Regions from separate parts of the Streptomyces sp. NPDC058240 genome, predicted to be linked through region 1. Evidence: riboswitches for the same ligand, from Rfam matches in the RefSeq annotation. Region 1 holds a riboswitch; each other region holds the start of a gene.
The links. A riboswitch is a leader RNA that binds a small molecule or an ion and turns the genes downstream of it on or off. The one in region 1 is predicted to bind cobalamin.
Positions count from the first base shown of each region.

Region 1 (4,616 bases):
TCGAACGCGGGATCGCTCTCGTCGACCTCGGTGGTGGTGAGCAGAAGAAGGTCCTCGCCGAGACCGCCACCGCGGGCAAGCCCGTCGTCGTCTACTTCGTCGGCGGCTCCCGGGACGCCGTCGCCGACGCGGGCGGACACTTCGCCGCGAGCAGCCAGGACGCCGCCCTCCAGGCCGTCCGCCTCGGCGCCGACCCCCACGCGGACGTCGAGCCGCTCGACACCCACCGGGTGGAGGAGGTGTGCTCCCGCCTCGCACCGCACCAGCAGTTCGTCCGCGGCCTGTTCTGCGGCGGCACCCTGTGCGACGAGTCGATGTACTCCCTGCTCGGGATCAGCGACAACGTGTGGAGCAACATCCAGAAGGACCCCGGCCGCCGGCTCGACGCCGACGGCCCCAGCACCGGACACACCTTCCTCGACTTCGGCGACGACGACTTCACCAACGGCCACCCGCACCCGATGATCGACCCCTCCCTGCGCCTGGCATGCCCGGTCCAGGAGGCCGAGGACCCCCAAGTCGCCGTCGTCGTCATGGACTTCGTCCTCGGCTTCGGCGCCCACCAGGACCCGGTCGGCGTCACCCTCCCGGCGATCGGACAGGCCAAGCGGATCGCGGCGGAGGCCGGCCGCCACCTGGAGATCGTCGGCTACGTCCGCGGCACCGACTTCGACACCCCGGCGCTCGACGAGCAGGTCGCGGCCCTGGAGGCCGCGGGAGTGACCGTGACCCGCAGCAGCAACGGGACGGGCGAGTTCGCCCGTGAGATCGCCAGGAAGGCCCGGACCGCATGAGCAGCCCCGTCACTAACCTCTTCGCAGCCGACCTCGACGTCATCAACGTCGGACTGGCGATGTTCGAGGAGGACATCGCCGCTCAGGGCGCGAACGTCACCACGCTCGACTGGACCCCGCCCGGCGGCGGCAACCCGGAGATCGTCGCCGTTCTGGACAGCCTGGAAGCCCCCGCCACCGCGGCGCGCATCGAAGCGGCCAACGCCGAGGCCGTCGAGCGCATCACCGGCTCCCGGCCCATGCTGGTCGGTTTCGGCCGCGCCCTCGACGTCGTCCCCGGAATGACGCCGACCACGATTCTGTACGCGGGCACGCCCATCACCTGGGAGCGCATGGCCGGCGCGATGAAGGGCGCCGTCACCGGAGCCCTCGTCTTCGAGGGCCTGGCCGCACGTGCGCAAACCGGTGCACACCGACCATCCCCCCTGACGGTGCGTCAACCCATTCACGCTAAGCTGCAAGTGCCCCGCGGGGGAAGTCCGGTCGAAATCCGGCGCTGACCCGCAACGGTAGGCGGAGCCCGAGATGTGGCCCCGTAAGCCCGATTACCCGCGGTGGTGAAGGCTCCTGTCAATTCGCCGTGGACTGCGAGTGGTGCTGCGCAGGGCGCTCCGCGTCCGGGCTGCTCCTTTGATCACGTAGGTGCACGGCCCGAGGCGAAAGCGATCCGCCCGTGGCCACCCCCCTCGTCCGTAAGCCTGCCGTGCCCTCGCGCACGGCCCGTGCCGGAGCCGGGCCCGCGCCGCCCCGGCGCGTGTCGCTGTCGCTGCTCCTTCCCGCCCTGTGCGCCGTGCTCCTGGTCTCCCTCGTCTGCGGGGCGGGCATCGGGGCGTCGGGGCTCTCCTGGAGCGAAGTACTGCGTTGTCTGTGGGCCGGGCTGACGGGCGGCCGAATAGCCCCTGACCAGGTGCCCGCGTACACCATCGTCTGGGAACTGCGCTTTCCGCGAGCCGTGCTGGCCGCGGTCGTCGGGGCCGGTCTCTCGGCCATCGGTGTCGCCGTGCAGGCCATGGTCCGCAACGCCCTTGCCGACCCGTTCGTCCTCGGCATCTCCTCGGGCGCGGCGGTCGGTGCCAATGCCGTGCTCATCTTCGGAGCCTTCGGCACGCTGGGTATCTGGGCGCTGTCCACGGCGTCGTTCCTTTCCGCGCTCCTCGCCATGATGCTGGTGTACGCCATCGCACGCACCGCTCGTGGTCTGACCCCGCTGCGGCTCGTCCTGACGGGCACCGCGATGTACTACGGCTTCTCGGCCGTCACCACGTTCATGGTGTTCGCGGCCGAGCGCGGTGAGGCCGCCCGCTCCGCGATGATGTGGATGCTCGGCAGCCTCGGCGGAGCCGACTGGGCCTCCGTACCGATTGCCGCGGGGGCCGTGCTCGGCGGTCTCGCCCACCTCGCCTGGTCGGCGCGTCGGCTGAACGCCCTGGCCATGGGCGACGAGACCGCTGCCGCGCTGGGGGTGGACGCGGGGCGGCTGCGCAAGGAACTGTTCCTGGTCTCCGCGGCCGTCACGGGGGCGGTGGTCGCGGTGAGCGGTGCGATCGGCTTCGTCGGACTGATGGTGCCGCACGCCGTACGGATGCTCGTCGGCGCGGACCACCGCCGACTGCTGGCCGTCGCACCACTGGTGGGTGCTGTCCTGCTGATCTGGGTGGACATCCTCTCCCGCGTGGTGCTCGCGCCCGCCGAACTGCCGGTGGGCGTGCTGACCGCGGTCATCGGCGTGCCGTGCTTCGTACTCCTGATGCGCCGCCGCTCCTACACGTTCGGAGGCGCCTGATGCGGATCGACATCGATGCTCTGACGGTCGAGATCGCCGGCGCACGGCTGGTGGCGGAGGCCACACTGGGAGCGGGGGAGGGGCAGCTCGTCGGTCTGGTCGGGCCCAACGGCAGTGGCAAGTCCACCCTGTTGCGTTGTGTCTACCGGGCTCTGCGTCCCTCGGGCGGCACGGTGCGGCTCGGCGGCGAGGATCTGTACGCCATGAGCGCGCGCGAAAGCGCGCGCCGGCTGGCCGCACTTCCCCAGGAGGCGGCCACCGAATTCGATTTCACGGTTGCCGAGGTCGTGGAGATGGGGCGGCTGCCGCACCAGTCATCGATGGGACGGACCACCGACGAGGACCGGCAGGCGTGCGGGGCCGCGCTGGCGGGAGTGGGCGCCGACCACCTCGCCGACCGCGGCTTCCTCACTCTTTCCGGCGGCGAGAAGCAGCGGGTGCTGATCGCCCGCGCGCTGGCTCAGCAGCCCCGGCTGCTGGTGCTCGACGAGCCGACCAACCATCTCGACATCGCACAGCAGTTGGAAGTGCTGGCGCTGGTGCGCGACAGCGGGCTGACCGTCCTCACCGCGCTGCACGACCTCAACCTCGCCGCACTCCACTGCGATCTGCTCCATGTCATCGACGGCGGACGGATCGTCGCCTCCGGCGCTCCGCACGACGTGCTCACCCCCGACCTGCTGGCCGAGGTCTTCGGCGTACGGGCACACCGCGTCCCGCATCCGGAGACCGGCGCCGTACAGCTGCTCTTCGACCGTCTTCGCCCCGCTCGACCCGATTCCTGAGGAGTCACCGCCGTCATGCACAACCTCGTACGCCCCGCCGCGATCGTGATCGCCGCCGCCCTGGTCCTCACCGGCTGCGGTGCGGAAATGCCCTCTGACCAAGGAGAGAAGGACAGCGCTCGGAAAAGCACCGGCCACTATCCGGTGACCATCGAGAACTGCGGCCAGAAGAAGACCTACGACAAGGCCCCGCAGCGCGTGGTCACCAATGACGTCGGCATCACCGAGATCATGTTCGCGCTCGAACTGGAGGACCACATGGCGGGTTATGTGATGCCCGAGGACAAGGGCGACCTCACGTCCGTTCCCTGGAAGGACGGATACCGGAAGGCCAAGTGGCTCTCCAAGGAGAGGATCAACAAGGAACTGGTCCTCGACGCCCGTGCCGATCTGGTCTTCGCCGGATGGAACTACGGATTCAGCGAGGGGGACGGGTTCACTCCTGCCGAACTCCGGAAAGTGGGCATCGGGTCGTATCTGCTGAGCGAGTCGTGCCGCAACGGCAAGGGGAAAGCGCGCGGAGTGATGGCACCGCTCGACGCGCTCTACACCGATTTGCGGAACCTGGGAAAGATATTCGATGTGGAGGACCGTGCGGAGGCCCTCGTCGCGACGTTCCGGAAGCAGGTGGCGGAAGCGCAGGCGAAGGCGCCGAAGGGTACCGACCGCCCCCGGGTCTTCCTCTACGACGACGGGCGGGACAAGCCGCTGACCTCCGGTGCCTTCGCGGGGCCGCACGACATCATCACCAAGGCCGGTGGCGATCACGTCATGAAGGACCTCAAGGACAGCTGGGTGACCGTGGGCTGGGAGACCGTGGTCGACCGTGACCCCGAGGTGATCGTCATCAACGACTACGGTGACAACGGCGCGGCGCAGAGGGAGAAGTTCCTGAAGTCCTATCCGCCGCTCGCGAATGTCTCGGCCATCAAGAACGACCGTGTCTTCGTCCTCGATTACGCGGACCTGGTGGAGAGTCCGCGCAATCCGGCGGCCATCAGTTCACTTGCCGCGTATCTGAGGAACGTCGATCTCTGACCCGTCCCCGCGCATCGGTGTCCGGGCGTCACGCCGCCCCGGCACCGGTGCGGGCGACCGGATGCAGTGCGGCGTACTCCAGCGGCGCCGATGGATCGATGGACACATCCAGCGGTGCCGGCTGTGCGCCCGCGCGGACCAGCAGGTCCCCGACCGCGGCGATCATCGCGCCGTTGTCGGTGCACAGCCGCAGCGGCGGCACACGCAGGGTGACAC
Region 1 covers NZ_JBHVWT010000036.1:33,959-38,574, reverse strand. Annotated here, with positions in the region: gene ACFVX4_RS32970 (hypothetical protein) at 1-794, shown strand, start outside; gene ACFVX4_RS32965 (hypothetical protein) at 877-1,155, opposite strand; cobalamin riboswitch at 1,207-1,366, shown strand; gene ACFVX4_RS32960 (FecCD family ABC transporter permease) at 1,468-2,577, shown strand; gene ACFVX4_RS32955 (ABC transporter ATP-binding protein) at 2,577-3,362, shown strand; gene ACFVX4_RS32950 (ABC transporter substrate-binding protein) at 3,378-4,400, shown strand; gene tsaD (tRNA (adenosine(37)-N6)-threonylcarbamoyltransferase complex transferase subunit TsaD) at 4,429-4,616, opposite strand, start outside.

Region 2 (4,616 bases), on a different contig from region 1:
GAGCGCTTCCTGCCTGCCCCCGTGGTAGCCGCGCGCGCTCATCTCGCCGACCGGCTTCCCCATCAGGACGACCTGGCTGGAGCGGTCGCTGCCGGGCTTGAGCAGGACCGGGTTCATCAGCGCGGTCGGCTCGACGCGGGCGGCCTGGGCCTGCATGGCCTGGGCGCGCCCGATCTCGGCACCCTCGCGGGTGACGAACGAGTTCAGCGACATGTTCTGCGCCTTGAAGGGCGCCACCTTCACGCCCCGGCGCACGAGCCAGCGGCAGATGCCTGCCGTCACGACGCTCTTGCCCGCGTCGGAAGTGGTTCCGGCGACCAGCAGTCCGCCGCTCATGTGCTTCTCCGTCCTGCGATGCGAGGCGCTGCCGTCCGGCGCCCCGCGATCCGTCGTGCGGCGAGGGCCGCGCCGATCCGTCCCGCCACGCACACGCCGAGGGCCAGCGCGCCCACCCGGCGCGACAGCCGTACCGCGGCCTCGATGTCCTCGGCCTCCACGGCCCGGCCCGTCTCCCCGTTGAGCACGGGGCGGTGCTCGACCCGGCCGCCGTACGCGAGGGTTCCGCCGAGGCGTACGCCGAGCGCACCCGCGAACGAGGCCTCCACCGGGCCCGCGTTGGGGCTCGGGTGCTTGGCGGCATCGGCCCGCCAGGCGCGGACCGCTCCGTCCGGCCGCCCCCCGGCGGCCACGGCGAGCAGGGCCGTGAGCCGGGCGCCGGGCCAGCCCGCGAGGTCGTCGAGGCGGGCCGAGGCCCAGCCGTAGCGATGGTGGCGGGGCGACTTGTGACCGACCATCGCGTCGAGGGTGTTGGCGGCCCGGAAGCCGGCCAGCCCGGGGACCCCGGCCAGCGCGCCCCACACCAGGGCGCCGACCACGGCGTCCGAGGTGTTCTCCGCCACGGACTCCACCACGGCGCGGGCGATCTGCGGCCCGTCCAGGGACTGCGGGTCGCGCCCGCACAGATGCGGCAGCCGCTCGCGGGCCAGGTCGAGGTCACCGGCCGCCAGGGCGTCGCCGATGGCCCGCGCCTCGCGCCCCAGGGACGTACCGCCGACGACGGACCAGGTGACGGCCGCGGTCAGCGCCACGGAGGCGGCGGGGCTGCGGCGTACGGCGCGGGTGATCAGCGCGGCACCACCTGCAGCGCCTCCGGCGCAGACGAGGGTGTGCAGCGCGCCCCACCCGCGGTGGTCGCGCCACAGACGGCGTTCGACGCCCGCCGCGGCCCGCCCGAAGGCGGCGACCGGGTGTCCCCTGCGGGGGTCACCGAGCAGCAGATCGCCGATCAGACCGGCCGTGGCGCCGTACGCGAAGATGCGGTCGGCTCGCACGGCTCAACCGGCCGTCGTGCCTCGGAGGACCTTCGTACAGGCGGCTCTCGTCGAGAGCGCCGGAACAGCGGACGCAGGGCGGCCAGGCATGGCGATATGTCCTCACTCAGGGTCCGCGCCCTGGTTCGACGTGACCGGCGACGAGAGTCTCCTGGCTCCCGGATCCGCGGTTCCCCCGGCCTTCCAGCCCGCTCGCGCGTGCCGTGACTTCCGGTGTGGGGGACCGCTCCCCGGTGACAGTGGCGGGACCGCGCCGGATTCGCACCGGCTTCCTCTGCTGTCGCCGTAATTGGCTCCGGCAGTCCACCACGCTGTGCGAACGCCCGTCAACCTGCCGTTGACCTGCGACGGCGCAGTGTGCTGAGACCCACATCGGGCCGGACACCTGTGGTGTCCGGCCCGATCCGAGGTCACCCGACAGGCTCTCAGGCGACGATCAGATAGATGCCGTACGCGACGGCCGCCGCGCACAGCGTGAAGCAGACGTACGCGCCGGCGCGGGCCAGCAGCAGCGAGCCGCCGGAGCCGCCCTGTGTCGCCGGTTCCGGCTGCTTGGAGAGGCCGACGATGCCCAGGGTGAAGAGGCCCACCAGCGCGACGGTGACAACGAGGGAGACGCCGAATACGGAGCCGAGGGCTGCCCAGTCGATGTTCATGCTGAATCCTTAGACGGCCGGGTCAGACGGTGGCGGGTCGCGCCGGGTCCTGGGTGGCTCCGGCCGGGGCCGGAATGGTGGTCATGAGGTTCTGGGCCGTCGCCTGGGCCGCGGTGGGCGGCGGGCTGACGGCGGCGATGGCCGTGGTGACGACACCCGCGGGCTCGATGCCGACGTCCGCCGGCGCGACGTCGTCGTGGCCGACCGGCTTGCGGCGCGACACCAGCCAGATCGCGCCGGAGCCCGCGACCAGCAGCACCGCGACGACCACGACACCCCAGGTGCCCTGCTTGGTGAGGAGTTCCGCGCCCGCGCCGACCAGACCCGCGGCCGGCAGGGTCAGACCCCAGGCGACGAACATCCGGGTGGCGGTGGACCAGCGGACCACACCGCCCTGGCGGCCGAGGCCCGCGCCCATCACGGCGCCGGAGCAGGACTGGGTGGTGGAGAGGGAGAAACCGAGGTGCGAGGAGGCCAGGATGACGGTGGCCGCGCTGGTCTGGGCGGCGAAGCCCTGCGGCGGCCTGAGGTCGGTGAGGCCGCTGCCCATGGTGCGGATGATGCGCCAGCCGCCCAGGTAGGTGCCGAGCGCGATGGCCGTACCGGCGCAGACGATGACCCAGACCGGCGGGTTGGCGCCCGGGTGCAGGACGCCGCCGGTGACCAGGGCCAGGGTGATGATGCCCATGGTCTTCTGCGCGTCGTTGGTGCCGTGGGCGAGGGAGACCAGTCCGGCCGAGGCGATCTGGCCCGCGCGGTAACCCTTGGCGGTGGCCTTCTCCTGGGCGTCGTTGCGGACCTTCCCGCTGATCCGGTACGTCAGCCTGGTGGCCAGCAGCGCGGCCAGACCGGCGACGATCGGGGCGGCGAGGGCAGGCAGCAGCACCTTGGTGACGACGGTGCCGCCGTTGACGGACGACCAGCCCGCCGACATCACGGCCGCGCCGATCAGACCGCCGAACAGGGCGTGCGAGGAGCTGGACGGCAGTCCGACCAGCCAGGTCAGCAGATTCCACAGAATGGCGCCGACGAGTGCCGCGAAGATGACTTCTGTTCGCAGCCCGTCCTCGTTGATGATCCCGCCGGAGATCGTCTTGGCGACCTCCACAGACAGGAACGCGCCGACGAGATTGAGAACGGCGGACATGGCCACCGCTGTCTTCGGTCTGAGTGCACCGGTCGAGATGGTCGTCGCCATCGCGTTCGCGGTGTCGTGGAAACCGTTCGTGAAATCGAACACTAGAGCTGTCACGATCACAATCGCGAGTAGCAGCGTGATGTGTTCCATTTACCCAGGCAATCGTTCGACGTCATTGGCATGTGGACCGTAGGCAACCTGGGTGAACGGAAGATGAACTAGGCAGGGCGTTGGGGTGTTCCAAACCGGAGCGGGAGCATTCCGCTTGTGTCCGGGCGAGGCGTGGCCCGGCTTTCCGGCGGGGGCGCCCTGTGGCCGATCGCATACCCGTTCGCCTCCGGGGCTGCCAGGATCGGCGTATGAGCGAGCAGCAGCGGGACGCGATCGGACGCGCCTGGGACGGTGTCGTCACCACCGCCCGGCGGACGGCGGCCGAGGGCCTCGTCGTCGGGACCTCGGGAAACGTGTCGGCACGGGTCGGCGACACCATCCTGGTCACGCCGAGCGGAGTGCCGTACGACCGGCTGGGCCCCGAGGACGCCGTCGGCGTCGATCCGGAAGGCAACCGCGTACTCGGCGAACTGGCCCCGACCAGCGAACTGCCGCTCCACCTCGCCGTCTACCGGAACACCGACGCGGCTGCCGTCGTGCACACCCACGCGGTGCACGCCACGGCCGTCTCCACACTGGTCCCCGAGGTCCCGTCGATCCACTACGCCGCCGCCGTGCTGGGCGGCCCCGTCCGCGTCGCGGCCTACGCGCGCTACGGCACCGCGGAACTGGCCGAGAACATGCTCGCCGCCCTGCGGGGCCGTACGGGCTGTCTGCTCCAGAACCACGGAACCGTCACCTACGGAGCCACCCTGGACGAGGCGTACGACCGGACCGCCCAGCTGGAATGGCTCTGCCGGCTCTGGCTCACCGCGAGCTCCGTCCCCGGACACACCCCGAACCTGCTCTCGCCGGAGCAGCTGCGCGATGTGCAGGAGGCGCTCAAGGGGTACGGACAGCCGGGCTGACCCGGCCGGCCCGCCGGACAGCCCCCGTCCGCTGGCAGGGTCCCGCACCCCCCACGACACTGGAGCAGTGCGCCCGGCAACAGTTACGGCAGCAGCCGTCACCACGATCCTCGGCGTCGGTGCGGCAGCGGTCGCGGCCGGCCGGTTCGCCAGCGACGCCGCCCTCAGGGCGCCCTCCGGACGACCGCTCCCCGCCGACCGCAGACTCACCGTGCACGCCACGGCGGCCGGGCAGGTGACCCTGACCCGCTCCTTCACCGCCCTGCGGCCCGGCATGTACGGACTGGTGAGCAAGGACGTCCATGCCGTGGTCGGCCCGGTGATCGAGCACGCCCACCACGCCCCCGACACCGTCGTCCGCAGACTGGAACGCGTCGACCGCGGCAGCCTGGAGACCGGCGCCAAGGTCCGCGTCACCCCGCAGCTGCACAGCGGCGACCCGTTCTCGGCGCTCGGCCTCCACCACCGGGAG
Region 2 covers NZ_JBHVWT010000008.1:162,394-167,009, forward strand. Annotated here, with positions in the region: gene ACFVX4_RS17020 (cobyric acid synthase) at 1-336, opposite strand, end outside; gene ACFVX4_RS17025 (cobalamin biosynthesis protein) at 333-1,331, opposite strand; cobalamin riboswitch at 1,476-1,607, opposite strand; gene ACFVX4_RS17030 (hypothetical protein) at 1,757-1,987, opposite strand; gene ACFVX4_RS17035 (anion permease) at 2,010-3,275, opposite strand; gene ACFVX4_RS17040 (class II aldolase/adducin family protein) at 3,485-4,144, shown strand; gene ACFVX4_RS17045 (alpha/beta hydrolase) at 4,212-4,616, shown strand, end outside.
Region 2: linked by a shared signal. The riboswitch ahead of ACFVX4_RS17025 (cobalamin biosynthesis protein) and the one ahead of ACFVX4_RS32960 (FecCD family ABC transporter permease) in region 1 are both predicted to bind cobalamin.

Region 3 (4,616 bases), on a different contig from region 1:
TAGACGTACGCGAACGCGCCGTAGAAGAACAGCCCCTCGATGCACGCCGCGAAGCAGATCAGGTTCAGCAGGAAACGGCGGCGGTCGGCCTTCGTCTCCAGCCGGTCGATCTTCTCGACCGAGTCCATCCACTTGAAGCAGAACTGCGCCTTCTCGCGGATCGAGGGAATCTCCTCGACCGCGTCGAACGCGGCGGCGCGGTCATCCGGGTCGGGCAGATAGGTGTCCAGCAGCGTCAGATAGAACTGGACGTGCACGGCCTCCTCGAAGAGCTGCCGCGACAGGTACAGCCGCGCCTCGGGGGAGTTGATGTGCTTGTACAGCGTCAGCACGAGGTTGTTGGAGACGATCGAGTCGCCCGTCGCGAAGAACGCGACCAGCCTGCCGATCATGTGCTGCTCGCCGGGGGACAGCTTGGCGAGGTCGGCGACGTCGGAGTGCAGGTCGACCTCCTCCACCGTCCAGGTGTTCTTGATCGCGTCGCGGTAGCGCTCGTAGAAGTCCGGGTAGCGCATGGGCCGCAGCGTCAGTTCGAAGCCCGGGTCCAGAAGGTTCTTGTCGGCGTTGGTGGAGCTCATTACTGGCAGGCCTCGCAGGACTCGGGGTTTTCGAGGGAGCAGGCGATCGCGTCCGCGTCGGGCGCCGAAGCCTGCTGTACGGGGATGGGGGCGGCGGTCGCGGCCTGGCCGGAGGCGGCACGGGCGATCCGGGTCGCCGGGCGCGAGCGCAGGTAGTACGTCGTCTTCAGCCCCTGCTTCCAGGCGTACGCGTACATCGAGGAGAGCTTGCCGATCGTCGGCGTCTCCAGGAACAGGTTCAGCGACTGGCTCTGGTCCAGGAACGGCGTACGGGCCGCCGCCATGTCGATCAGACCGCGCTGCGGGATCTCCCACGCCGTGCGGTACAGCGCCCGCACGTCCTCCGGGATCCAGGCGAAGCCCTGCACCGAGCCGCTGGCCTCGCGCAGCGCCTCACGGGTCCGCGCGTCCCACACCCCGAGCTGCTTCAGCTCATTCACCAGGTACGCGTTGACCTGGAGGAACTCACCGCTGAGCGTCTCGCGCTTGAAGAGGTTGGAGACCTGCGGCTCGATGCACTCGTAGACCCCCGCGATCGAGGCGATCGTCGCCGTCGGCGCGATGGCGAGCAGCAGCGAGTTGCGCATCCCGCTCTTCGCGACGCGGGCGCGCAGCGCGTCCCACCGCTCCGGCCAGTTCAGCTCGGTGTCGTAGTGGTCGGGGTGCAGCACACCGCGCGCGGCGCGCGTCTGCGACCAGGCGGGCAGCGGGCCGGACCGCTCGGCCAGCTCGCACGACGCCTCGTACGCGGCGAGCATGATCCGCTCGGAGATCCTCGTGGAGAGCGCGCGGGCCTCGGGGGAGTCGAAGGGCAGCCGCAGCTGGAAGAAGACGTCCTGGAGACCCATGGCGCCCAGGCCCACCGGGCGCCACTTCGCGTTGGAGCGGCCGGCCTGCTCGGTCGGGTAGAAGTTGATGTCGACGACCCGGTCGAGGAAGGTCACGGCGGTGCGGACGGTGGCGTCCAGCCGCTCCCAGTCGATGTCACCGTCGGCGACGAACGCGCCGAGGTTGACCGAGCCCAGGTTGCAGACCGCCGTCTCGCCGTCGTCGGTGACTTCGAGGATCTCGGTGCACAGGTTCGAGGAGTGGACGACGCTGCCCGGCTCGGCGGTCTGGTTCGCGGTCCGGTTGGAGGCGTCCTTGAACGTCATCCAGCCCTGGCCGGTCTGCGCGAGGGTGCGCATCATCCGGCCGTACAGCTCGCGGGCCGGGATCGACTTGCGGGCCAGCCCCTTCGCCTCGGCGGCCCGGTACGCGGCGTCGAACTCGTCGCCCCACAGGTCGACGAGACCGGGTACGTCGGCGGGCGAGAACAGCGACCAGTCGCCGTCCGCGTCGACCCGGCGCATGAACTCGTCCGGGATCCAGTGCGCCAGGTTGAGGTTGTGCGTACGCCGCTGGTCCTCGCCCGTGTTGTCGCGCAGTTCCAGGAACTCCTCGATGTCCGCGTGCCAGGTCTCCAGGTAGACGGCGGCGGCGCCCTTGCGGCGGCCCCCCTGGTTGACCGCGGCGACGGAGGCGTCGAGCGTCTTCAGGAACGGCACGATGCCGTTGGAGTGTCCGTTGGTGCCACGGATCAGCGAACCGCGGGAGCGGATGCGGGAGTACGACAGACCGATGCCGCCCGCGTGCTTCGAGAGCCGGGCCACCTGGTGGTAGCGGTCGTAGATCGAGTCGAGCTCGTCCAGCGGGGAGTCCAGCAGGTAGCAGGAGGACATCTGCGGGTGCCGGGTGCCGGAGTTGAAGAGCGTGGGGGAGGAGGGGAGGTAGTCGAGCCGGCTCATCAGCCCGTACAGCGCCGCTACTTCGTCCACCGCGCGCTGCGAGTCGTCCTCGGCGAGCCCGGACGCGACCCGCAGCATGAAGTGCTGGGGCGTCTCGATGACCTGGCGGGTGTGCGGGTGGCGCAGCAGATAGCGGCTGTGCAGGGTCCGCAGCCCGAAGTAGCCGAAGCGGTCGTCCGCGCCGTCGGCGAGCGAACGCTCCACCAGCGCGTCCAGCACGGCCGCGTGGCGGGCGACGAACTCGGCGGTACGGTCCGCGATCAGGCCCTCGCGGTGCCCGACGGCGACCGAGGCGGAGAAGGAGACCGCGCCCTGGCCGGCCGCTTCGTCCGCGATGGTGAGGGTCAGGAGCCGGGCGGCGAGCCGGGAGTAGGCGGGGTCCTCGGAGATCAGGCCCGCGGCGGCCTCGGTGGCCAGCGAGCGCAGCTCGGCCTCGTCCGCTCGGGCGCTGCGACCGCGCAGCGCGGCAGCGGCGACCCGGCCGGGGTCGGTGTCGGGCAGATCGGCGGTGAGGTCGGTCAGGGTCCGCAGCAGTGCGGTTCCCGGTCCGTCCTGTGCGGCTGCCTCGGACTCGGCTGCTGCGGACACGGCGACTGAAGCCGGATCGGCTGGCGCGATGGTCACGTGGTGCTCTCCCTCGCTCGGCTCGGGGCCGGCGGGGAACGGGGCAGCCCTACGGGCGCGCACCCGGGGCAGGGCAGCACTCCGCACGGCGTCCACCGGCCCAACCGCGAGGCCCGGACGTCTGGGCATCCGGTTCGGTCGAGCCGGATGCGCTGCCGGCAGGTCATCGGACTGACTCGGGGGTGCACAAAAGCGCACTGAATACACCGTTGCGGGACAGTTCCGGATTCGCACCGGATTCCCCTGCGGCGACAGCGAGGATGAGCATACATGTGGGGGCTGCCCGATGAGGCAGCCCCCACATGTTGTGTCGCACCGACCGGGCGAGGCCCACAGAATGAGCCGTACGGCCCTTTCCCGGGCCGCCGGGCCGGATCACGCCGTCGGCCCGCCGCGCCCCGCTGGAGGAGGCCAGGGCCTCTCGTTCGGACCATGCCGGGCTCGCGTGCCCTGGTGCCGCACCTCGCCGCGTTGTCGTCGGTCGCCGACGCGCCGCGTCGACTCCCTCCTCCGCCTTGCGATGTACGGCACCGGACCCCGCTCCCTGATCCGGCCTGATCCGAACGAGAGGCCCTCGACGGGCCGTTGGCGCCGGTCGTCAGTGACCGCCCGGCGCCCCCGCCGTGGCCGGCGGGAGTTCCGTCTTCACGCCCGGGTCGCCCGCGCCGGCCGTGTAGTCGGACGGGGAGGTCTCGTCGATCCCGGCGGGCGCCTTCACGGCGTTCAGGACGAAGGTGAGCACCACCGTCACCACCACGTTCAGCACGAACGCGGTGAGGCCGATGTAGCCGATCTCGCCGATGCCGGGGATCTCCTTGGAGGACCCGCCGAAGTGCGCCTGGGTCGGGCTGGCGACCCCGTACGCGGCCACCGTCCCGTACACCATGCCGACCGCCCAGCCCGCGAGCAGCGCCCAGCGGTGGAACCAGCGGGTGAACAGGCCGCCGACCAGGGCCGGCATCGTCTGGAGGATCCAGATGCCGCCGAGCAGCTGGAAGTTGATCGCGACCGTCTTGTCCATGGTGAGGACGAAGGCGAGCGCGCCGACCTTGACCAGCAGCGACACCAGCTTGGAGACCTTGGTCTCCTGCTCCGGGGTCGCGTCCGGCTTCAGGAAGTCCTTGTAGATGTTGCGGGTGAAGAGGTTCGCCGCGGCGATCGACATGATCGCGGCGGGCACCAGCGCGCCGATGCCGATGGCGGCGAACGCGACGCCCGCGAACCAGTCCGGGAACATGTTCTCGAACAGCTGGGGGATGGCCAGCTGCCCGTTGTCCACCTTGATCCCGGCGGCGATGGCCATGAAGCCGAGCAGCGCCAGCAGGCCCAGCATCAGCGAGTACAGCGGCAGGATCGTGGTGTTGCGCCGGATCACGTTGCGGCTGCGGCTGGAGAGCGTCGCCGTGATCGAGTGCGGATACATGAACAGCGCCAGCGCCGAGCCCAACGCCAGGGTGGCGTAACCCCATTGGCCCGCCTCGCCCGGTGCGAGCGCGCCGCGCGGCTTGCCGGTGGCCGGGTTGGTCTGCGAGAACGCCTCGCCCGCCTTGGCGAAGATGTCGTCGAAGCCGCCCAGCTTGATCGGGATGTAGATGATCGCCACCGCGATGACCAGGTAGATCAGCCC
Region 3 covers NZ_JBHVWT010000016.1:59,806-64,421, forward strand. Annotated here, with positions in the region: gene ACFVX4_RS24060 (ribonucleotide-diphosphate reductase subunit beta) at 1-578, opposite strand, end outside; gene ACFVX4_RS24065 (ribonucleoside-diphosphate reductase subunit alpha) at 578-2,989, opposite strand; cobalamin riboswitch at 3,129-3,260, opposite strand; gene mctP (monocarboxylate uptake permease MctP) at 3,588-4,616, opposite strand, start outside.
Region 3: linked by a shared signal. The riboswitch ahead of ACFVX4_RS24065 (ribonucleoside-diphosphate reductase subunit alpha) and the one ahead of ACFVX4_RS32960 (FecCD family ABC transporter permease) in region 1 are both predicted to bind cobalamin.

Region 4 (4,616 bases), on a different contig from region 1:
GGCCGTAGTGGTCGGCGAAGCACCACGCGCCGATCAGAGTGCGGCGCCGCTGCGGCAGGGTGCGCCGCACCGTCATCGCCCGCGGGCCGCCCAACGGGACGTCGCGCGCGGACAGCACCTCGACCTGCGGCGCCCCGTCTCTGCGCCCTTCGTCCGGCGAAGCCGCGCAGTGCGTCCCGACCGGCTCGATCTCAGCGTCGCTCATCGCGCGTCACCCCCGGCACGGCGCTTGTTGGGTATTCAACTATCATGGTTGGATCCTAGAGCACCAGCGTCCGAAGCGCACGGCAAGGGCGGGCGGACCGGTACGGCCAGAAGGAGAACCGAGTGAGCGACGTGACGGCAACACCGGGCAACCGACGGGTCTTCGTCGACAAGCAGTCGACCAAGGCGTACCACGCCCTGGTCCAGACCTCCGAGGCGGTCCGTGTGACCGCCGCCGACGCGGGCCTCGACCGTGTACTGGTGGAGCTGATCAACCTCCGCGTCTCGCAGCTCAACGGCTGCGCCTACTGCCTCGACGTGCACACCAGGGCGGCGCTCCGCGCGGGTGAGTCCACGCAGCGCCTCGGGGTGCTGGCGGCCTGGCGGGACACGGAGGTGTTCACACCGCGGGAACGCGCGGCGCTCGCTCTGGCGGAGGCGACCACCGATCCCGCGAACGCCGCCGCGCAGGAGGCCGCCTACGGTGCGGCCCGTGAGGTGTTCGGTGACGACGAGACCTCCGCGGTGATATGGGTGGCGATCACGATCAACGCCTTCAACCGGGTCTCCATTCTGAGCAAGCATCCCGTACGCAGGGCACCCGGAACTTCTGCCTCGGGGCGCTGACTCCCTCGCGTACGCACGGCGGTCTGGGATCATGACGCGATGGAACGTAATCATCGGACAATCGGTTCCGGGTCGCCGCTCGAACCGCAGATCGGGTTCTCGCGGGCAGTCCGCAAAGGGGCACATGTGGCGGTCGCCGGCACTGCTCCCACCGGCGACGACGGAGCAACCGTGGGGAAGGGCGATGTCCATGCCCAGACCGTCAGGCCGGCAGGCCGGCGACACACGCCGACCGGGCCGATTTCATCGACGGACGCGTGGCTCACATCAAGACCTGAGCGCTCCCACGATTCCGTGCGTTCTCATGGGCTCAGGCACTCCAGCGCAGAGCGACCGTGTCCCCCGCGTTGATCACCTTGCCGCGGTCGGCCCCGGTGAACGCCGAACCGTCGACGCCGACCTTCCAGGTGCTCGACCCGCTGTTGGACTTGCCGTTGAGAGCGGTGATCGTGCCCGTTCCGGAGGAGGGCGTCACGCCGTTCACGCAGCCGGACGGGGTGGCCGCGGTCGTGGCCGAGTCCAGAACCGCGCCGAGGGTGGTTGTGGTGCCGGTGGGGGTGAAGGCGACGGAGCACACCTTCAAGCCGCCCGCGCCGTCGTCCACGGTCAGGGCCAGTTCTGTGGCGGTGCCGGAGGCGAAGGTGCTCCGGGCAACCCACTGGGGTGCGCCGCCGGTGGCCGGGACCGGGGGAGCGGCGGTGAAGCCGCCTCCGGCGACGGCACGCAGTCCGTCGATGGATGCGTAGGCGGACGGCTCGGTGTCGCCAGGCAGGTACTTGAAGCCGCCACCGGGGTTGAACTGCTGAGCGATGAGGAAGTCGACGGGTGTCTTGCCCGCGGAGGTGAGGAAATCGCCGGTCTGCGGGTTGATGCCGCAGGCGTTGAGCCCCGAGACGGCCCAGCCGTTGGAGTCGGTGTTGACACCGAACATGGCGTTGAACGCACCACTGCCCGGCACCAGCTTGCTCTTGAGGAACGCCTTGGCCTGGACGATGTCCGCATCGGTGTTCGGGACGCCGGAGACACAGAGCGCGGCCATCGCGGCGCCGGTCATGTCGACATCGCCGGCCGAGCCGAGCTGTCCCGGATCACCTTCGGCCTTGCTGTAGTTCCAGCCGCCGTCGTTGTGCTGGTTGGCGCGGATGCGGGTGATCAGGGAGTCGCGCAGGGACTTGGGTATCCGCTGCGTTCCCGCCCGCGTCCGGGCGCCGCCGAGGGCGAGCGCGGCGAACACGGTCCCGTTGAAGTTCGCCGAGGGGCCGAAGTATCCGGGCTCGGCCTTCTGCCAGTAGCTGTAGATGTCGCCGATGAGATTGCGTGAGGCGGAGACGCGGGCCGGGTCGATGCCCGCCGCGTAGGAGTTGAGGGTGGCGCGTTCGTAGTCGGTGACCACCGGCGTCGCGGACGGCCAACTGGCCGTGGACAGCAGGGTCCGGTACACGGATCTCGCGTTCTTCGTGGTGTCGCCGCCAGGTGTGACGTCGACGGCCGCGGTGCCGGCGGAGGCGAGCGCGCTGAGCGCCCACTCGTTCGACAGTCCGGCCCCGGCGTAGGAACCATCCGACGACTGAAGGGACTTGAGGTACGTGACACCGTTCGTCTTCGACGTGGCGATCTGGGCCGGCGTGGCAGTGGCAGCGGCCGGCAGGACACTCAGACAGAACGCCCCGACGGAGGCGGTCGCCGTGAACGCAAGACGGCGTGGGATCAAAGGACGGGACATGGCCTGCTCCTGGGATGAGGGGCGCGCCGCCCTGGGCCCACGGCCTTCCCGGGCGGGAGGCAACAGCAGGCAGGGCCGCCGCCCGAACGCGTGGACCGGCTTCCTGTGGTGCGTCGCCGCCTGGGCATTCGGGCTCGGAACGGCCCCAGCCGTCCCACACCGCTGCGCGTCAGCCCCGGACTCTCACCGGGTTCCCCCACGTGGCAGCGCAGGACGCTACCGGACGCGCTGCCGTCCCGCCAGATGCCCTCAGGCGGCCCTTCCGTGTCCCTGGCCGGTGTCTTGACGAGGTATCACTCTGCGTGCTCCAATCCGGCTCCTACACACTGAGTTCCAGGGGAAGCCGGTCAGAATCCGGCGCTGACCCGCAACCGTAGGCCCGGTAGCACCGGGCGAGCCGGAATGCCTGGAGCCTGATCTTCAGCGAGAAAGCGCCGTCGTGGACTACGGCGTGGTCGACCAGCCCTGCCATGCGGTGAACCGCGCGTGGCCGAGGCCGCCTCAGCCACGTTCATGTCCCCACGGAGCAGAGGCGAGGGGGCTGCGGTGGGGACCGCACAACGAAGAGACCGACAGGCGGGGAGCAGGGCATTCCTGTCCCTGAAGCCAGTGGCATTCCTGTTGCTTGCCATGTGCGTGACACTCATCACCATCACCACCGCCCCGGCCGCGGCCGACCCGCTCGGCGACTGCACAGCCACCAAGGGCGCGATCGTCGCTGTCGACTTCGGCCCCTTCGCAGGCAAGGTCGAGCGTGGCTGCGACACGACGCCGACGACCGGGTACGAACTCCTCCACGAGGCGGGCTTCACCACCGAGGGCACTCAGCACGACGGCCCGGCGTTCATCTGCCGCATCGGCCTCGGCTCCGGTACGCAGTACCCGACCACGGATCAGGAGTCCTGCGTACTCACCCCATCGGCCACGGCCTACTGGTCGTACTGGATCGCTTCGCCGGGCCAGCACACGTGGACGTACAGCCAGTACGGAGCCATGGACCGCAAGCCGAAGGACGGCGACGTCGACGCCTGGGTGTTCGGCGGCACCGACATCGGCGGCACCACCGGCAAGCCGACGTTCACCCCCGACGAGGTGCGCGCCGGTGGCGGCACCGGGACCCCCGACCCCGGGGGCACTCCCACGGTCCCGGCCGGGGAGATCGACGTGGCGGCGGCGGCGACCTGGGTCGCCGGCACGCTCAAGGACGGCGAACGCGTCGTTGACGACGGCGCCGACACCCCCGCCTACCTCCTGACCACCGAGGCGGCCTACGCGCTGGCCGCGGCGGACGGCGACAGCGCGACTCTCGGCAAGATCACCGCCTTCCTCGCCTCCCACGCCGACGACTACACCTATCAGTCGGGCAAGGACCAGGCCCCCGACGCGGCGGCCGCGGCACGCCTGGCCCTTCTCGCCGAGGTCACTGGCGCCGACCCGCACCGCTTCGGCGGCCACGACCTGATCGCCGACCTCGTGGACAACATCTGTGCCGCGGGCCCCGACTCGGGCAGTCCCACCCCCGGTTGTACCGGCAAGGGCGATTTCAGGAACGCAACCTACGCGGACGGACAGGCACTTGCCGTGCTCGCCCTGCTCCGAGACGGCACCGAGCCTCCGGCCGAGACCGTCGAGCGGCTGACCCAGTTGCAGTGCGACGACGGCGGGATCACCAGCATCCTGATCCGCCCCGGCGAGAACTGCGACGGCGATCCCGCCACCACCGGCCTTGTGGCCCTCGCGCTGCATGAGGCGCACGGCCAGGACGCGGCGGTGGCGAAGGCCCGGACCTATCTGAAGAGGGCGCAGCGCGAGGACGGCTCCTTCCCCGGCTACACCGGGGCCACGACCGGCAGCGTCTACGCCACCGCGTACGCCGCGCAGTCTCTCCGCGCTCTCGGCGACACCGCGCAGGCCGATGCGGCCGTCTCCTGGCTCTCGCGTGAACAGCTGGACGGCGGCGGGTTCGGCTTCGACGAGGGCGCCACCGCCGCGGCCATCCACCCGACCGGCCCCGCGGTCCTGGCCGGGGCGGGCACCGACCTCACCCGCCTCACGACGAAGA
Region 4 covers NZ_JBHVWT010000025.1:80,675-85,290, reverse strand. Annotated here, with positions in the region: gene ACFVX4_RS29225 (pirin family protein) at 1-205, opposite strand, end outside; gene ACFVX4_RS29220 (carboxymuconolactone decarboxylase family protein) at 337-831, shown strand; gene ACFVX4_RS29215 (hypothetical protein) at 1,142-2,554, opposite strand; cobalamin riboswitch at 2,677-2,751, opposite strand; cobalamin riboswitch at 2,854-2,983, shown strand; gene ACFVX4_RS29210 (prenyltransferase/squalene oxidase repeat-containing protein) at 3,185-4,616, shown strand, end outside.
Region 4: linked by a shared signal. The riboswitch ahead of ACFVX4_RS29210 (prenyltransferase/squalene oxidase repeat-containing protein) and the one ahead of ACFVX4_RS32960 (FecCD family ABC transporter permease) in region 1 are both predicted to bind cobalamin.